One region of the Lentzea sp. NPDC060358 genome, then DNA from elsewhere that is predicted to be linked to it. Evidence: riboswitches for the same ligand, from Rfam matches in the RefSeq annotation. Region 1 holds a riboswitch; each other region holds the start of a gene.
What was found. A riboswitch is a leader RNA that binds a small molecule or an ion and turns the genes downstream of it on or off. The one in region 1 is predicted to bind thiamine pyrophosphate.

Region 1 (8,390 bases):
CAGCAGACATGACTGGAAAAACTCCCCTTGACGCGATCTCCCGACTACTTGACGCTCGGGTACCCACAAAAGTTGCCTCGGGTAACGTTTTCGGGGTGAAACTCCGTGCTGTGGAAGCGCGCGTGCTCTCCGTAGCACCGTGGTTGCTCGCGTCGTCGGTGGTCGGGCACCTGTTCATGGTCGCCTTCCAGACGAAGATGACCATGATCGACCTGCTGGTCTACCGCAACGGGTCGCCGCACCTGTTCTCCGGCGACCTCTACGAGTGGCGGCTCGACCAGTACGCGGACGTGTTCCCGCTGCCGTTCACCTACCCGCCGTTCGCCGCGGCGATCTTCACGCCGATGAGCTGGATCCCGTGGGAGGCGTCGCGGTGGGTCTGGCAGCTCATCTGCCTCGCCTGCCTCTACTTCATCGTCCGGACCAGCCTCAGGCTGCTGAAGCTGGACGACCCGCGCCGCGCGATGTTCTGGACCGCGCTGGTGCTGTGGATCGAGCCGGTGCGCACCACGCTCAACTACGGCCAGATCAACCTCGTGCTGTGCGCGATCCTCATCGGCACGCTCGCGAGCGCGCGGAACTGGGTCGGTGGCGCCGGTGTCGGTTTCACAGCCGGCATCAAGCTGACTCCGGCCATTTCCGGGCTGTTCTTCCTGATCCAACGGCGGTGGATGGCCGCTGTGTGGTCGTTCGTCGCTTTTGTCGTGGTGTACGGGATCGGGTGGGCCATCTCACCGGCCCAGTCCGACAAGTTCTGGTTCCAGCTCCTCGGTGACGCGAGTCGCGTCGGGCCGGTCGGCAGCGCGATCAACCAGTCGATGCGCGGTGCGCTGAGCCGGACGTTCGGCTACGACGTCAAGACCGGGCCCGTCTACATCGTTGCCGTGCTCGTCGCCGCGGCGCTGACGTGGTTCGCCGTCAGCAAGACCAAGGACGTGCTGGCGTTGATCGTCAGCGTTCAGGTGCTCGGCCTGCTGGTCTCGCCGATCTCGTGGAGCCACCACTGGGTGTGGATGGTCCCGGCCCTGCTGTGGCTCGTCTACGAGGGCGGGCACCTGCTGTGCACGATCACCGCCGGGCTGTGGGTGGTGCTGACCGGCGGCTACCTGATCTCGTTCCTGCTGCTCGCCCAGCCGAACATCTGGGACTTCCCACGGCCGTGGATCTTCGTCGTGCTCGGCTGGGGCTATCCGGCCGCGGGCGTGCTCACGCTCGTCGCGATCGGGCTGGCGGCCAGGCGCAAGGCCGCGGCGCCCGCGCGGGACGAGGACGCCGCGGCGAGCCCGGCCGTCGGCTGACGGTCAGGCCAGCGCGTCCAGGACCCCGTCGATCTCCTCGGCGAGGGTCACGTCCAGTGCGGTGATGCCGCCCTTGTGATGCGTGCTCAGGCGGAATGTCAGCGTCTTGTAGCGGATGTCGACGTCCGGGTGGTGGTTGTCGTTCTCCGCGATCTCGGCGACCCGGTTCACCACCATGATCGCCCGCGCGAAGCTCTCCAGCTCGACCGTGCGCACCAGGGACGCGTCCTGGGCGGTCCAGCCGGGCAGTTTCGGCAGCACGTCGTCCAACTGGTCGTCGCTCAACAGCTCAGCCATGTCCTGATCGTCCCACCACGTCACGTAGGCTGCGCGTTTGCCACGGGAGTCCGGTGAAGCGCCGGGCTGAGAGGAGGGCTCGCAAGCCCTCGACCGTCCACCTGATCCGGGTCATACCGGCGTAGGGAGAGGTTTGACGTGAGAAGGATCTTTGCTGTCTTCGCCGCGGCCGTCGCGCTGACCGGCTGCTCGGCCGGGACGTCCGGCGCGCCGCAGTCGCGCGAGGTCACGCTGGTGACGCACGACTCGTTCGCGGTGGTGCCGGAGGTGCTGGACGAGTTCCAGAAGTCCTCGGGCATCACGGTGAAGCAGCTCGCGAGCGGCGACGCCGGCGAGCTGACGAACAAGCTCGTGCTCACCAAGTCCAACCCGATCGGCGACGTCGCGTTCGGCGTCGACTCGACGTTCGCCTCGCGCGCCCTGAACGAGGGCGTGTTCGCCGAGTACGCCTCGCCGGAGGCGTCGAAGGGCGCGCAGCGCTACCAGGCCGACACCTCGAACAAGCTGCACGCCGTCGACGTCGGTGACGTGTGCCTCAACATCGACCCGGCCAAGCTCGGCGGTGTCGAGCCGAAGTCGTACGAGGACCTCGTCGACCCGAAGTTCAAGGACAAGCTGGTCGTCGAGAACCCGGCCACCTCCTCGCCCGGTCTCGCGTTCCTGCTCGGCACGGTCGCGAAGTTCGGCGAGAACGGCTGGCAGGACTACTGGACCAAGCTCAAGGCCAACGGCGTCAAGGTCGTGAGCGGCTGGGAAGAGGCCTACAACCAGGAGTTCTCGGCCACCAAGGGCGACCGGCCGATCGTCGTGTCGTACGCGTCGTCGCCGTCGGCCGAGGGCGGCAAGACCAAGGCCGTGCTGGACACCTGCTACCGCCAGGTCGAGTACGCGGGCGTGCTGTCCGGCGCCAGGAACCCCGAGGACGCGAAGAAGGTCCTCGACTTCCTGCTGGGCGAGAAGTTCCAGGCCCAGGTCGCCGAGCAGATGTACGTCTACCCGTCGCGCGAGGGCGTCGCGCTGCCCGAGTCGTGGACCAAGGACGCGCCGCTGCCGTCGAACCCGCAGACGCTGCCCGCGGACAAGGTGAAGGACAACCGCGAAGCGTGGGTCGAGCAGTGGCGCAAGCTGGTGCAGGGCTGAGTTCCCGAACGTGGTGGTCCGCGGCGGCGTTGCTGCCGCTGGCCTTCCTGGGGTTGTTCTTCGCGTGGCCCGTGCTGGCGATCGTGTCGCTCGGGCTCCGCGAGGGCGGTGTCCTGAAGTCGCTCTTCGAGGGCGACACCTGGGAGCTCGTCGGCTTCACCCTCGGACAGGCCCTGGCGTCGACGATCGTGGCCGTCGTCGCCGGGATGCCGCTGGCGTTCGTGCTGGCGCGGTGCCGGATCCGGGGGCTGGGGCTGGTCCGGGCTGCCGTCATGGTGCCGTTCGTGCTGCCGACCGTGGTGGTGGGCCTGGCCTTCCGGACGTTCTGGCCGGACGGCGGGGTGCTGCCGATCGTGCTGGCCAACGCGTTCTTCAACGTCGCAGTGGTCGCGCGGACCGTCGGCGGGCTGTGGGCGCACACGGACCGGCGCGCCGAGGACGCGGCGCGGGCGCTCGGGGCTTCGCGGCCGCGCGCGTTCGTCTCCGTCGTCCTGCCGGCGCTGGCGCCCGCGATCGGGTCGGCCGCCGCCGTCGTGTTCCTGTTCTGCGCCACCAGTTTCGGTGTCGTGCTGGTGCTCGGAGGGTCGCGGTACCGGACCCTGGAGACCGAGATCTACCTGCGGACGGTCGAGCTGTTCGACCTGTCCGGAGCAGCCGCGTTGTCGTTGCTGCAGTTCGCCGCGGTGCTGGCGGTGCTGGTGCTCGGCGCACTGGCGCGGCGCCGGCGCGAGACCGCGTTGTCGTTGCGCGGCAGGGAAGAACTGGCGCGCAGGCCGTCCGGGGGCGAGTGGTACGTCGTCGGTGCCGCGTTCGCCGTCGTGGTGGCGCTGCTGACGCCGGTCGCCGGGCTGATCACCCGTTCACTGTCCACCCGGGACGGCTGGAGCTTCGCCGGGTACGTGGCGCTGAACACCCGCGGCGATCGCGGCACGCTGGCGGTGACCGGGATCGACGCCGCGGTGCACTCGTTGCGGACGGCGTTCGACGCGACGCTGGTGGCGCTGGTCGTCGGGGTGTTCTCGGCGGTGGTGCTGGTCGGCCTGCGGCGGTCCGGCAGCCGCTTCGCCGAGGTGCTCGACACCGCCCTGATGCTGCCGCTCGGGGTGTCCGCGGTGACGGTCGGGTTCGGGTACCTGATCACGATGGACGCGCTGCCGGGCGATTTCCGCACCTCACCGATGCTGGTACCGCTGGCGCAGGCGCTGGTCGTGACGCCGCTGGTGGTGCGGATGGTCCTGCCGGTGCTGCGGGCCGTCGACGAACGGCTGCGGCAGGCGGCGGCGACGCTGGGTGCCTCGCCGTGGCGGGTGTGGCGCGAGGTCGACCTGCCGATGGCCGGGCGGTCGCTGGCGGCGGCGGCCGGGTTCGGGTACGTGGTGGCGCTGGGGGAGTTCGGCGCGACGAGCTTCCTCGCGCGGCCGGACGCGCCGACGCTGCCGGTGGTGATCGCGCGGCTGATGTCGCGGCCGGGCGAGTTGAACAGCCAGATGGCCTACGCGGCGTGCGCGCTGCTGATGGTCGTGACGGTCGGGTGCGTGCTGGTGATCGAACGGTTGCGCGTGCCGAGCAGCGGGGAGTTCTGATGGCGCTGGAACTGGACTCGATCACCGTCCGCTATGGACGGACGGTGGCGGTGTCGGACGTGTCGCTGTCCGTGGCCGACGGCGAGGTCGTGGCGTTGCTCGGGCCGTCGGGCTGCGGGAAGTCGACCCTGCTGCGCACGGTCGCGGGCCTGGAGAAGCCGACTTCCGGTGCCGTGCGGTGGGACTCCGCGGACCTCGCCGGGGTGCCGGTGCACCGGCGCGAGTTCGGGCTGGTGTTCCAGGACGGGCAGCTGTTCCCGCACCGGACCGTCGCGGGCAACGTGGCGTTCGGCCTGCGGATGAGGAAGGTCGAACGGGAGGCGCGGGACAAGCGGGTGCTGTCGCTGCTCGAACTGGTCGGGCTGGAGGGGTACGCGGGCCGCCGCGTGACCCAGCTGTCCGGTGGGGAGCAGCAACGGGTCGCGCTGGCGCGGGCCCTGGCGCCGTCACCGCGGCTGCTGCTGCTGGACGAGCCGCTGTCGGCGCTCGACCGGGCGTTGCGCGAACAGCTCGCGGTCGACCTGGCGCGGCTGCTGCGGGAGGCGGCGACGACGGCGCTGGTCGTGACGCACGACCACGACGAGGCGTTCACGCTGGCCGACCGGGTGGCGATCATGTCGCGCGGCCGGATCGTGCAGGTCGGGCCGCCCGCCGAGGTGTGGTCGTCGCCGGTCGACGTGGAGACGGCGAAGTTCCTGGGGTGCGGCAGGTTCGTGCCCGGCTCGTTCGTGGGGCTGGACGTCGAACGGGTCGGGCTGCGCGCCACGGCGCTGCGGGTCGACCCCGACGGGTTGCTGGAAGGCACCGTGCTGGAACGGGTGCACCGGCGCGACCACGTGCGGCTGCTCGTGGAGATCGGCGGCGAGGAGTACGAGGCCGTCGGTCCGATGAGCGAGGTCGGCGACCAGGTGCGGCTCGCAATCGACTTGGACGGCGTCGCGCGCGTCGGGTAGGCATGCGCCTCATGGGACTTCTCGGGGGACGCGTCGCCCTGGTCACGGGTGTGAGCCGGCGGCAGGGCATCGGCTACGCGATCGCGGCACGGCTCGCGGGCCTCGGCGCGGAGCTGTTCGTGCAGCACCACGTCCCGCACGACGCCGCCCAGCCGTGGGGCGCGGACTCCGTCGGCGAGGTGCTGGCGGAGATCGGCGCGCCGGGGCTGGGCGTGGACCTGGCCGAGGCCGACGCGCCGGACCGGCTGATGGCCGCGGCCGTCGAGGCCCACGGGCACGTCGACGTGCTGGTGTGCAACCACGCGCGGTCCGGGGGCGACGGGCCGTTGGGGGAGCTGAACGCGGCGATGCTCGACGCGCACTACGCCGTGAACACGCGGTCGTCGATCCTGCTCGCGCAAGCGTTTGCCCGGCAGTGGAACGGGACCGATGGCGGCCGGGTCGTGTTCATGACGTCCGGGCAGAACCTCGGGCCGATGCCCGGTGAGATCGCCTACGCGGCGTCGAAGGGCGCTCTGGCGGCGATCGTGGCCACCCTGTCGCACGAGCTGGCGGACCGGGGCATCACCGTCAACGCCGTGAACCCCGGTCCCACCGACACGGGGTGGGCGGGACCGGAGCTCACGGACTTCGTGAACGAGCGGATGCCGTCGAAGCGCTGGGGCCTGCCGGACGACGCCGCCCGGCTGGTCTCCTGGCTCTGCACCGCCGACGCCGGGTGGATCACCGGACAGGTGATCAACAGCGAGGGCGGTTTCCGGCGCTAGTTGTCCTTCGTGATGAGGCGCATCGCCGCGAGGCCCGTGCCGATCAGCAGGTAGCAGCCCGCGAGCAGCGTGCTGTCCCAGATCTGGTCGAGCGGGATCGGGTCGCGCATCACGTCGATCAGGCCGGGGAACCCGGTCGTGATCAGGAACGGGTGCAGCCAGTCGAGCGAGGAGAACTGCGCCAGCACCTGGAACACGATGATCGTCGTCATCGTGGCCGCCTGCACCACCAGCGGGTGCTCGGTCGCCGAGCTGACCGCGAGGGCCACCGCGCCGATCGACACCATCTGGAACGTCACCAGCACGACGAACAACGCGATGCGCACGAGGCCCTCGCCGGTGCTCAGCGTGGTGCCGGAGAGCGTCATCATGCCGTCGGTGCCCAGGAACGCGGTGCCGGCGATGATCCCGACGACCGCCATCAGCGTGACGGCGAGCAGCGACATCGCGGCGAGCCCGAACAGCTTCACGAACAGCAGCCGCACCCGTGACACCGGAGCGACCAGCAGGCCGCGCAACGTGCCGTGCTGGGCCTCGCCCGCGAGCCCGTCCGCCGCCCAGATCGACGCCACCAGCGGCAGCAGCAGGTTGAGCGACAGGAACAGCGTGAAGATCGGCACGACCATGCCGTTGCCCTGCAGGATCGCGGCGATCCCCGGACCTCCGCCACCGCCCTCGTCGCCCGCGGTCCAGATGCCGAAGCTGATGATGATCGGCACGAGCACCAGGCCGAACAGCCCGATGAGCGTGCGGGGCCTGCGCAGCATCCAGCGCAACTCGGAACCGAACTGACGCGTGATCATCGCGAGCCCCCGTCCAGGGTGTCGACCGCGGACATCCCGCGCTCGGCCTCCTCGGCCTCGGTGAGCCGCGCGAACAGCTCCTCCAGCCCCGTCTTCCACCGCGTCGCCTCGAAGACCTGCGCGCCCGCCTTGACGAGCGTCTCGATCACCTGCGGCGCGCTCGTCCCCGCGAGCTCGATGCGCAGACCCTCGTTCAGCGGCCGCGCGGAGATCTTCGCCTGCCGCAACGCGCTGAGCGCCGTCTCGACGTCCGGCGTGACCACCTGCAGCGCCGACCCGCCCGCCTGCAGCAGTTCGGTCAGTTCGCCCTGCGCCACCACGGTCCCGCGGTGCAGGACGGCGACGTGCGTGCAGGTCGCCTCCACCTCGCTCAGCAGGTGGCTGGAGACGACGACGGTGCTGCCGGCCGCGTGCAGCTCCGCGATGATCTTGCGGATCTCGCGGGTGCCCGCCGGGTCGAGCCCGTTGGTCGGCTCGTCGAGCACGACCAGCTTGCGCGGCACGAGCAACGCCCCGGCGAGGCCGAGACGTTGCTTCATGCCGAGCGAGTACCCCCGGTACCGGCGGTGGGCCGCCTGGGCGAGCCCGACGCGTTCGATCGCGTCCTCTACCGCCTGCTTGATCTGCTTCTTCGGCAGGAGGGGTTCGAACGCCGCACAGCGGACGAGGTTCTCCCGCCCGCTGAGGAACGGGTGGAACCCCGGACCCTCGACCAGCGCGCCCACGTGCGGCAGCGACTGCTCGGCGCCCTCCGGGAGCGGCCTGCCGAGCAGTTCGATCTCCCCCTGCGTGGGGCGGACCAGGCCGAGCAGCATCCGGATGGTGGTCGTCTTGCCCGACCCGTTGGGGCCGAGCATGCCGAGCACGGCCCCCTCCGGCACTTCCAGGTCCACGCGGTCCACGGCGACCGTGCTGCCGTACTCCTTGCGCAGACCCCTGGTCCGCGCGGCGACAGCCGGTTTCGTCGGCGCTGTCACCGGCGCGCTGGTCGAGGTGGTCACTTCACCTGTCCGATCGTGTCGAACAGCACCTGCTCGGGCACGGCGCCCGCGACCACGCGGCCGTCGTCGGCGATGAGCACCGTCGCGACCTTGGTCGTGAAGAGCTGACCGCTGCCCCAGCTGCCGCTGACCTTCTTCGTGAACCGGTCGACCAGCCCCTGTGCCTCAGCCGGGACCTGGGTCATGGCCTGGGCGGGAATCCTCGCGCCGACGACCGTGTCCCAGCCCGTGCCGAAGACCTGCGGGTTCTCCCCCTGCAGGGCCTGCTCGATGCCGAGCTCCGGCTTCTCGCCCCGCTGCTGCTCCTTGGCCTCCGGCGTCGTGACGCCGGCATTGGCCGGAGGCGTGAACTCGAAGAGCTTCGAGTCCTGCGGGCCGACGTTGATCTCCTTGAACCCGACGGTGCCGGCCGGCTCCGCCGTGCCGTTGGTCAGGACGGCGACGCGCAGCGGCATCTTGAGCTCGGAGTCGACGGCGATCCGCACCTCGCGGACCAGCGTCTTCTCGCTGGCCTTGGGGGTCAGCACGAGCTCGTAGGCGGCACGGTT
Region 2 (4,435 bases), on a different contig from region 1:
ACCGACTCCACCTGCGCCAGCTCGGCCGCGGTCAGCGGACCGGACGCCAGCGCACCCGCGTTCTCCTCGACCTGGGCGACCGTCCGCACGCCGGGGATCGGCACCAGCCGGGGAGAACGCGCCCAGAACCACGCCAGCGCCCCCTGCACCAGCGTGCGGCCGCCGGAGGTCAGCACGTCCCGCACGGCCTCCCGCGCCGCGAAGTACGACGGCGCCGGCTTGCCGTCGACGAAGAACCGCAGCCACGCCGGGTTCGTGACGCGCACGTCGTCGGCCGGCAGCTCGGGGAACGTCTCCCGCGCCAGCAGCCCCATCGCGAGCGGGCGGCGGCACAGCACCGCGAACTCGCCCGCGTACATCTCCGGGTTGTCGAACAGCAGGTTGATGTCCGCCTGCGCGGCGATCCCGTGCTCGCCCTCGCAGAAGAACCGCGCCCGCTCGACGTCGTCCGTGCTCCACCCGTACGCGCGGATCTTGCCCTCCGCGACCAGCGCCTCGCACTCGTCGCGCAGCGGCCCGGCCTCCTCGTACGAGAGGTCGCCGACGTGCAGCTGGTACAGGTCGATCCGGTCGGTGCCGAGTCGCCGCAACGACCCCTCGACGGCGCGGCGCAGGTACGCGACGGACCCCTCGTTCCCGGTCATCCGGCGCTGCTCAGCGTCGAACCCGCAGCCCCACTTCGTGGCGATCAGCACCTGGTCACGCATGCCCGCAAGCGCTTGCCCCACCACCGTCTCGGCGTGCCCGCAGCCGTACACGTCGGCCGTGTCGAACAGCGTCACGCCCAGCTCGACCGCCCGCCGCAGCGCCTTCTCCGACTCCGCGTCGTCGGCCGGTCCCCAGCCGACGGGCAGGCCGTCCGGGCCCGAGAACGGGCCGCCCATGGCCCACGTGCCGAATCCCAGCTTCCCCAGTTCCAAGGTCATGCCACCACCGAACATCCTGGAGCGCGCTCCAGGTCAAGAAACGGGTTGCGGGCACGGGCCACCATTCAAGGCATGCCACTCGAAAACATCGTCGCCTTCGTGGCGGCCTCGTTCCTCATCGCACTGTCGCCAGGACCCGGCACCGCCGTGGTCCTGCGACAGTCGGTGCACGGGCGCAGGGCCGCGCTGGCGACGGTGTCCGGCATGGAGGTCGGCGTCGCCTGCTGGGCCGTCGCCGCCGCACTGGGGCTCAGTGTCCTGCTCACGGCGTCCGAGATCGCCTACCACGGCCTGCGGATCGCGGGCGCGGCCTTCCTGATCTACCTGGGCGTGAAGGCCCTGGTCGGCAAGGGTCGGCCCACCGACGAACCGCCGCCCGCGAGCCGCGCGTTCCGCAGCGGGCTGGTCGTGAACCTGGCCAACCCGAAGCTCGGCGTGTTCGCGATCTCGTTCCTACCGCAGTTCGTGCCTGCCGGGCAGGCCGGCAAGGGGGTTCTGCTCCTCCTCGCCGTGCTCTGGGTCGTCGTCGACACGGTCTGGTACCTCGTCGTCGTGGCCGTCCTGCACACCGTCCGCCGCTGGCTCGGCCGCCCGCGGGTCCGCACTGCTCTCGAGAAGCTGTCGGGCGGCGTGCTGCTGGCGCTCGGAGTCAGGCTGGTACTCGACCCGCGATGAGATCGGGTCGCCCCGGCGCCAGAACAGCTCGGGCAGCCCCGCCAGCTCGGCGAACGTGTGGCAGGCGGCCATCGTCGCGTAGCCCCCCGCCAGCACGTGGGCGCGGATCCGGTCCAGCCGGCCGAACTCGACCACCTCGCCGGCGATCAGGAACGGCAGCACCAGCTGCCAGGCCTGCACGACGGCCGGCCGGCGCCGGTGGGGGGCGCGCAGGGCGGCGCGGGCGACGCGGAGCAGGTGCTCGTTCGCGCTCATCGTGGACGGGTGCGCCGAGTGGTCCCAGTTCCACCGGCGCTCCTCCGTGACCGCGCACCGCACGCACTCGACGGGCCCGGTGCCGAGCTCGGCACCGCAGCGCGAGCACGCCAGCAGCGTCATCGCCCAGTCCACGCACGTCCACGGGTACTGGCCGACGTCGGCCGCGGTCACCAGCTCGGCCAGTTCCCGGTCGGCGAGCTGCGACGACGTCCGCAGCGCCTCCCAGTCGGCGAGCCAGAACTGGTCGAGCAGCTCGGCGCAGAACCCGCAGTCCGGGTAGCCGCGTCCCGCCAGCTCACCGCACGAAGGGCATGCCGAGACCACGGCGGGACGTTGACCGCGACGCGCGCCGGGCGGGAACGGCTGATGATCCGCCACGGGAGAAGATTAGGGGCAAATCGCGCCCTTGGCAGCCGCGGCGCGCGCTGACTATGGTCGGGTCTCGACAACTCAACACAGAACGCGGGAGCTCGCGCCTGAGCGGGCTGAGAGGGTGGCTGGCCGTCGTGCCGGTGTCACCGACCGCCTGAACCTGACCGGGTAATGCCGGCGTAGGGAGGAATGTCGTGATGGCACTAGACGACCGTTCGGTCGAGCCCAGTGTGACCACCGGCCCGATCTCGGGGTCGCGCAAGGTGTACCGCGAAGGTGTGCCTTTCCGCAGGGTGGAACTGACCAACGGCGACCATGTCGATCTCTACGACACTTCCGGTCCGTATACCGACGAGAACGCGACCATCGACGTCCACAGTGGACTGCCCGCGCGCAGGGCCGAGTGGGTCGCCGCACGCGAACCGATCAACGGAGCCGTCAGCCAGCTCGCGTACGCGAAGGCCGGGATCACCACCCCGGAGATGCGCTTCGTCGCCACGCGGGAGAACCTCGACGCGGAGTTCGTGCGCACGGAGGTGGCCCTCGGACGTGCGGTGATCCCGTTGAACCGCAAGCACCCCGAGGCCGAGCCGATGATCATCGGCAAGAAGTTCCTCGTGAAGATCAACGCCAACATCGGCAACTCCGCGGTGTCGTCGTCGATCGAGGACGAGGTCGAGAAGATGGTCTGGGCGACCCGCTGGGGCGCCGACACGATCATGGACCTCTCCACCGGCAAGCGGATCCACGAGACGCGCGAGTGGATCCTGCGCAACTCCCCCGTGCCCGTGGGCACCGTGCCGATCTACCAGGCGCTGGAGAAGGTGAACGGCGACCCGGCGGCGCTGTCGTGGGAGGTCTACCGCGACACCGTGATCGAGCAGTGCGAGCAGGGCGTCGACTACATGACCGTGCACGCGGGCGTGCTGCTGCGGTACGTGCCGCTCACCGCGAAGCGCGTCACGGGCATCGTCTCGCGCGGCGGGTCGATCATGGCCGCGTGGTGCCTCGCGCACCACCGGGAGAGCTTCCTCTACACGCACTTCGAGGAGCTCTGCGACATCCTGCGCGCCTACGACGTGACGTTCTCGCTGGGTGACGGGCTGCGGCCCGGTTCCATCGCGGACGCCAACGACGAGGCGCAGTTCGCCGAACTGCGGACGCTGGGCGAGCTCACGCACATCGCCAGGGCCAAGGACGTCCAGGTGATGATCGAGGGTCCCGGCCACGTGCCGATGCACAAGATCGCCGAGAACGTGCGGCTCGAGGAGCAGTGGTGCGGCGAGGCGCCGTTCTACACCCTCGGGCCGCTGGCCACGGACATCGCACCGGCCTACGACCACATCACGTCCGCGATCGGGGCGGCCCAGATCGGCTGGCTGGGCACCGCGATGCTCTGCTACGTCACGCCGAAGGAGCACCTGGGCCTGCCCAACCGCGACGACGTGAAGACCGGCGTGATCACCTACAAGATCGCGGCGCACAGCGCGGACCTCGCGAAGGGCCACCCCGGCGTGCAGGACTGGGACGACGCGTTGTCGAAGGCGCGCTTCGAGTTCCGCTGGGAGGACCAGTTCAACCTGTCGCTCGACCCGGACACCGCGCGCGCGTTCCACGACGAGACGCTGCCCGCGGAACCGGCGAAGACGGCGCACTTCTGCTCGATGTGCGGGCCGAAGTTCTGCTCCATGAAGATCACGCAGGACGTGCGGCGCTACGCCGAGGAACGCGGACTGTCCACTGTGGAGGCCATCGAGGCCGGCATGGCGGAGAAGTCCGGCGAGTTCGCCGGTACGGGCAACAAGGTCTACCTCCCGGTCGTGGAGACCTCGTGACCGGCGCACCACCGCGGGTGCTCACCATCGCCGGAAGCGATTCCGGCGGTGGTGCGGGCATCCAGGCCGACCTCCGCACGCTGTTCGCGTGCGGGGTGCACGGCTGCGTGGCGCTCACCGCCGTGACGGTCCAGAACTCGCTCGGTGTCACGGGTGTGCACGAGATCCCGCCGGACACCGTCGCGGCGCAGGTCGTCGCGGTGGCCGAGGACATCGGCGTGCAGGCCGCGAAGACCGGCATGCTGGCGTCCGCGCGGATCATCGAGGCCGTCACGCCGGCACTGGACCGCGTCGGGATCGGCCGCGGCCGCACCCCGTTCGTCGTCGACCCGGTCTCGGCGTCGATGCACGGCGACCCGCTGCTGGCCG
Region 3 (4,125 bases), on a different contig from region 1:
CCCGGACCTCGTTACGACACCGAGCACACGCACGGCTCCGGCGACACGCTCGCGTCGTCGATCAGCGCGGCGCTGGCGCGGGGCGCGTCGGTGCCGGAGGCCGTGCGGTTCGGCAAGGACTTCATCGTGCGGTCGGTGGCGGCGGCCTACCCGCTGGGCGCGGGCACCGGACCGGTGTCACCGTTCTGGAGGCTCGCCGGCTGACGACAGCGAGGTGGTGGCGGCCCGGCGTCCTGCGGGCGCCACCGCCGCGTCCGGCCTACGCGGGTGCGCCCTTCGACTCCTCGCCGACCAGCGTCTCCAGCGCGTCCAACGCGTTCACCAGCGCGGTGACGTGCTCGGGCGTGAGCTGTTCGATGCGGCGCTGCAGCTCGCGCACCCGCGCGGACCGCACGCCGGAGACCATCGTCTCGCCCTCGGGCGTGGGGGTGGCGAGCCAGGCGCGGCCGTCCTGCGGGTCGGGTTCGCGCTTCACGTACCCGGCCTCGACCAGCGCGGCGACGATGCGGGAGAGCGTCGGGGGTGCCACGCCCTCCTTGTTCGCGAGGTCGCCCAGGCGCATGGGGCCGCAGCGCGCGAGGGTGGCGAGCGCGGAGACCGCGCCGGGGCCGAGTCCGGGCGAACCGGTGCGTCGCAGCAACCGGGCCAGCCGGCCGATCGCCAGGTACAGGCGCGCGGTCGCGTCCTCGACCTCGGCGTCAATGGGGGCCGTCACGGCTTGTCGTCCTCCTCGGCGGATTCAGGTAGTTGTCAATCATCCCCCAACACGTGAGTACCCACGGTAGCGACCTCAGCGGCCCGGCGAAGACGCTTGGGCCCAAAAGCGCTGCGGAATTCGGCCGGCCAAGCGCGCCAGACGTCCGCCCTCGACCGCACAACGCATGGCGGCGCCCATGCGTTCCGGGTCCTGCGCCCGGGTGACGGCCGTCGCCAGGAGCACCGCTGAGCAGCCGAGTTCCATCGCGAGCGCGGCGTCGGACGCGGTGCCGATGCCCGCGTCGAGCACCACCGGCACGGACGCCCGCGCCGTGATGAGCTCGATGTTGTGCGGGTTGCGGATGCCCAGGCCCGTACCGATGGGAGAGCCCAACGGCATGACCGTGGCGCACCCCACGTCCTCCAGTTTCCGCGCCAGCACCGGGTCGTCGCTGGTGTAGGGCAGCACCACGAAGCCGTCGGCCACCAGCCGCTCGGCCGCGTCGAGCAGCTCCACGGGGTCCGGCAGCAGGGTCTCCTCGTCGTGCACGACCTCGAGCTTGACCCAGTTCGTCTCCAGGGCCTCGCGCGCCAGCTGCGCGGTCAGCACGGCCTCCGCGGACGTGCGGCAGCCCGCGGTGTTCGGCAGGACCTCGATCCCCAGGCGCCGCAACAACTCCAGCACGCCGGTCCGGCCGGCGGAGTCGACCCGGCGCATCGCCACGGTCGTCAGCTCGGTGCCGGACGCGACCAGGGCCCGTTCCAGCACCGAGAGGTTGGCGGCACCGCCGGTGCCGGTGATGAGCCTCGACCGGAACTCCCGGCCCGCGATGGTCAACGGGTCGTCCACGTCAGCCTCCCTGGACCGCGGTCAGCACCTCGACCACGCCGCCGTCCGGCACGATCGTCTTCTCCCACAACGCCCTCGGCACCACGGCGCCGTCGAGCGCCACCGCCACACCGGACGACGGCGCGCCCACGAGCTCCACCACCGCCGCCACCGACGTGCCGTCGGCGAGATCGCGCGGGGTGCCGTTGACCTGTGCTTTCACGAACTTCCTCCCTGCAGCAGCCCGACGACCAGGCGCGCGGTGTGCGGCGCCAGCAGCAGTCCGTTGCGGTGGTGGCCGGTCGCCGCGATGACATCCGGGCCGAGCCACCGCACGACGGGCAGGTTGTCGGGACTGCCCGCGCGGAACCCGACGGCGGCCTCGGCCAGCGCGTACTCCGCGATGCCCGGCAGCACGGTTTCCGCGTCCCGCAGCAGGTCCCGCACGCCGGCGACGGACACGTCGGTGTCGAACCCGGCCTCGTACTGGGTGGCGCCGACGACCAGGCCGTCGTCGCGCGGCACCAGGTACACCGGGCGTCCCGACACGAGCGCGCGGATGGTGTGCTTCGGCGGCGGCAAGGCGCCCGGCCGGTGGGTGAGCCGCAGGATCTCGCCCTTCACCGGGCGGATCACGTCCTTCAGCGCCGGGTGCAGCTCACCGCTCCACGCCCCGGCGGCGATCACCGTCACCCGTCCGTCCACATCGGACACCACTCCGGCGGCCCGGCAGGCCTTCCACAGCGCGGAGAGCAGCAGCCGGTTGTCGACGGCGAGGTCTCCGGCGGCGAACACGCCCCCGCGCACCGCAGGCCCGAGCGAGGGCTCGAGGGCGCGGATCTCCCGCGAGGTCAGCAACTCCCCCGAGTGCCGCAGGTCGGCGAGGTCGCCCGGCTGCACGCCGACGGCCAGCGTGCCCGCGGTGAAGAGCGGCACGCCGATCGACGCGGCGAAGTCCGGCCACATCGCGAGGGCCTCGACCCCCTGTGCCACCACGTCTTCCTCGCCCGGCCACGCCTCCGTCGCCGGCGCGAGCATGCCACCCGCCACCCGCGAACCGCCGTACGGCGACCCCACGTCGCGCACGGAGACGGAGAACCCGGCGCGCGCCGCGGCCAAGGCCGCGGACAGGCCGACGACACCGCCACCGACGACGGTCACTTCCACACTGCTCAAGGCATTCACGCTCCCTGCGCCGGCATGACCCGGATCAGGTTCGACGGTCGGAGCGAACCACGCTCCCTCTCAGCCCGGTGTTCTCCAGGCTCCCGTGCGGACCGGTTTCAACATAACGGTTAACGTGCGTGCGTGCCAGGACTCGACGGAAACCTGATCAGGCAACGACTCGCCGACGCGACGCTCTACCTCTGCACACCGGACCGGCCGGACCTCGCCGAGTTCGCGGACGCGGTCCTCGCGGGTGGCGTCGACGTCATCCAGCTGCGGGACAAGGCGCTCGAGGCGAAGCAGGAGATCGCGGCGATCGAACTCCTCGCGGAGGCCACCGAACGCCACGCGAAGCTGCTGGCCGTCAACGACCGCGCCGACATCGCGCACGCCGTGGGAGCGGACGTGCTGCACCTCGGCCAGGACGACCTCCCGGTTCCGCTCGCCCGCCGGATCATCGGCGACGACATGGCGATCGGCCGCTCCACCCACGACGTCGAGCAGATGCGCGCGGCGGCCGGGGAACCCGGCGTCGACTACTTCTGCACGGGCCCGTGCTGGCCGACCCCGACCAAGCCCGGCCGTCCCGCCCCCGGACTCGACCTCGTCCGCGCCACGAAGTCCGACCGGCCGTGGTTCGCGATCGGCGGCATCGACCTCGTGAACCTCCCCGAGGTCAAGGCGGCCGGCGCCACCCGCGTGGTCGTCGTCCGCGCCATCACCGACGCCGAGGCCCCGCGCCGCGCCGCCGAGATGTTCAAATCCGAACTTGATCGTTGAAATTTGAACTAAACGGCGTACCCTCGGAGACGTGAGCGCACCAGTTCTGTACCTGAGCCACGGGGCACCCCCGCTGGCCGACGACGAGACGTGGACCAGAGAGCTCAGGGACTGGTCCGCCACCCTTGCGCGCCCGGAGGCCGTGCTGATGGTCTCCGCGCACTGGGAGGAGGCGCCGACGACCATCGGCGCGACCACCACCGTGCCGCTGGTCTACGACTTCTGGGGCTTCCCGCAGCGGTACTACGAGGTCACCTACGCCGCACCCGGCGCACCGGAGCTCGCCGACGACGTCCGCAAGCTGCTCGGCGGCCACGTCGAGCAGGACGAGGCGCGCGGCCTCGACCACGGCGCCTACGTGCCGCTGAAGGAGATGTTCCCGGACGAGGACGTGCCGGTCCTGCAGATGTCGCTGCCCACCCTCGACCCGCGCGAGCTGCACGAGGTCGGCCGCAAGCTCGCGCCGTTGCGGGACAAGAACGTCCTGATCGTCGGCAGCGGCTTCATGACGCACAACCTCAGCTGCGTGAACTTCCCGGCGGGACCGGACTACGAGCCGCCGTCGTGGTCGAGGGAGTTCGACGACTGGGCGCACCGGCAACTGGCCGACGGCGACGTGGACGCGTTGCTCGACTTCCAGCGGAAGGCCCCCG

Region 2: it holds a riboswitch for thiamine pyrophosphate, as region 1 does, so the genes downstream of both, thiC (phosphomethylpyrimidine synthase ThiC) here and ACFWGZ_RS35770 (thiamine ABC transporter substrate binding subunit) in region 1, are expected to answer to the same signal.
Region 3: it holds a riboswitch for thiamine pyrophosphate, as region 1 does, so the genes downstream of both, ACFWGZ_RS36225 (FAD-dependent oxidoreductase) here and ACFWGZ_RS35770 (thiamine ABC transporter substrate binding subunit) in region 1, are expected to answer to the same signal.

The regions. Positions count from the first base shown of each region.
Region 1 covers NZ_JBHXCW010000273.1:119-8,508, forward strand. The annotation lists gene ACFWGZ_RS35760 (mannosyltransferase) at 96-1,298, shown strand; gene ACFWGZ_RS35765 (4a-hydroxytetrahydrobiopterin dehydratase) at 1,302-1,595, opposite strand; TPP riboswitch at 1,630-1,740, shown strand; gene ACFWGZ_RS35770 (thiamine ABC transporter substrate binding subunit) at 1,734-2,735, shown strand; gene ACFWGZ_RS35775 (ABC transporter permease) at 2,711-4,318, shown strand; gene ACFWGZ_RS35780 (ABC transporter ATP-binding protein) at 4,318-5,271, shown strand; gene ACFWGZ_RS35785 (SDR family oxidoreductase) at 5,274-6,038, shown strand; gene ACFWGZ_RS35790 (ABC transporter permease) at 6,035-6,841, opposite strand; gene ACFWGZ_RS35795 (ABC transporter ATP-binding protein) at 6,838-7,842, opposite strand; gene ACFWGZ_RS35800 (outer membrane lipoprotein carrier protein LolA) at 7,839-8,390, opposite strand, start outside.
Region 2 covers NZ_JBHXCW010000284.1:4,535-8,969, reverse strand. The annotation lists gene ACFWGZ_RS36260 (aldo/keto reductase) at 1-926, opposite strand, end outside; gene ACFWGZ_RS36255 (LysE family translocator) at 999-1,601, shown strand; TPP riboswitch at 2,312-2,434, shown strand; gene thiC (phosphomethylpyrimidine synthase ThiC) at 2,429-4,066, shown strand; gene thiD (bifunctional hydroxymethylpyrimidine kinase/phosphomethylpyrimidine kinase) at 4,063-4,435, shown strand, end outside.
Region 3 covers NZ_JBHXCW010000284.1:171-4,295, reverse strand. The annotation lists gene thiD (bifunctional hydroxymethylpyrimidine kinase/phosphomethylpyrimidine kinase) at 1-204, shown strand, start outside; gene ACFWGZ_RS36240 (MarR family winged helix-turn-helix transcriptional regulator) at 260-715, opposite strand; gene ACFWGZ_RS36235 (thiazole synthase) at 791-1,546, opposite strand; gene thiS (sulfur carrier protein ThiS) at 1,548-1,748, opposite strand; gene ACFWGZ_RS36225 (FAD-dependent oxidoreductase) at 1,745-2,710, opposite strand; TPP riboswitch at 2,696-2,807, opposite strand; gene thiE (thiamine phosphate synthase) at 2,834-3,472, shown strand; gene ACFWGZ_RS36215 (dioxygenase) at 3,504-4,125, shown strand, end outside.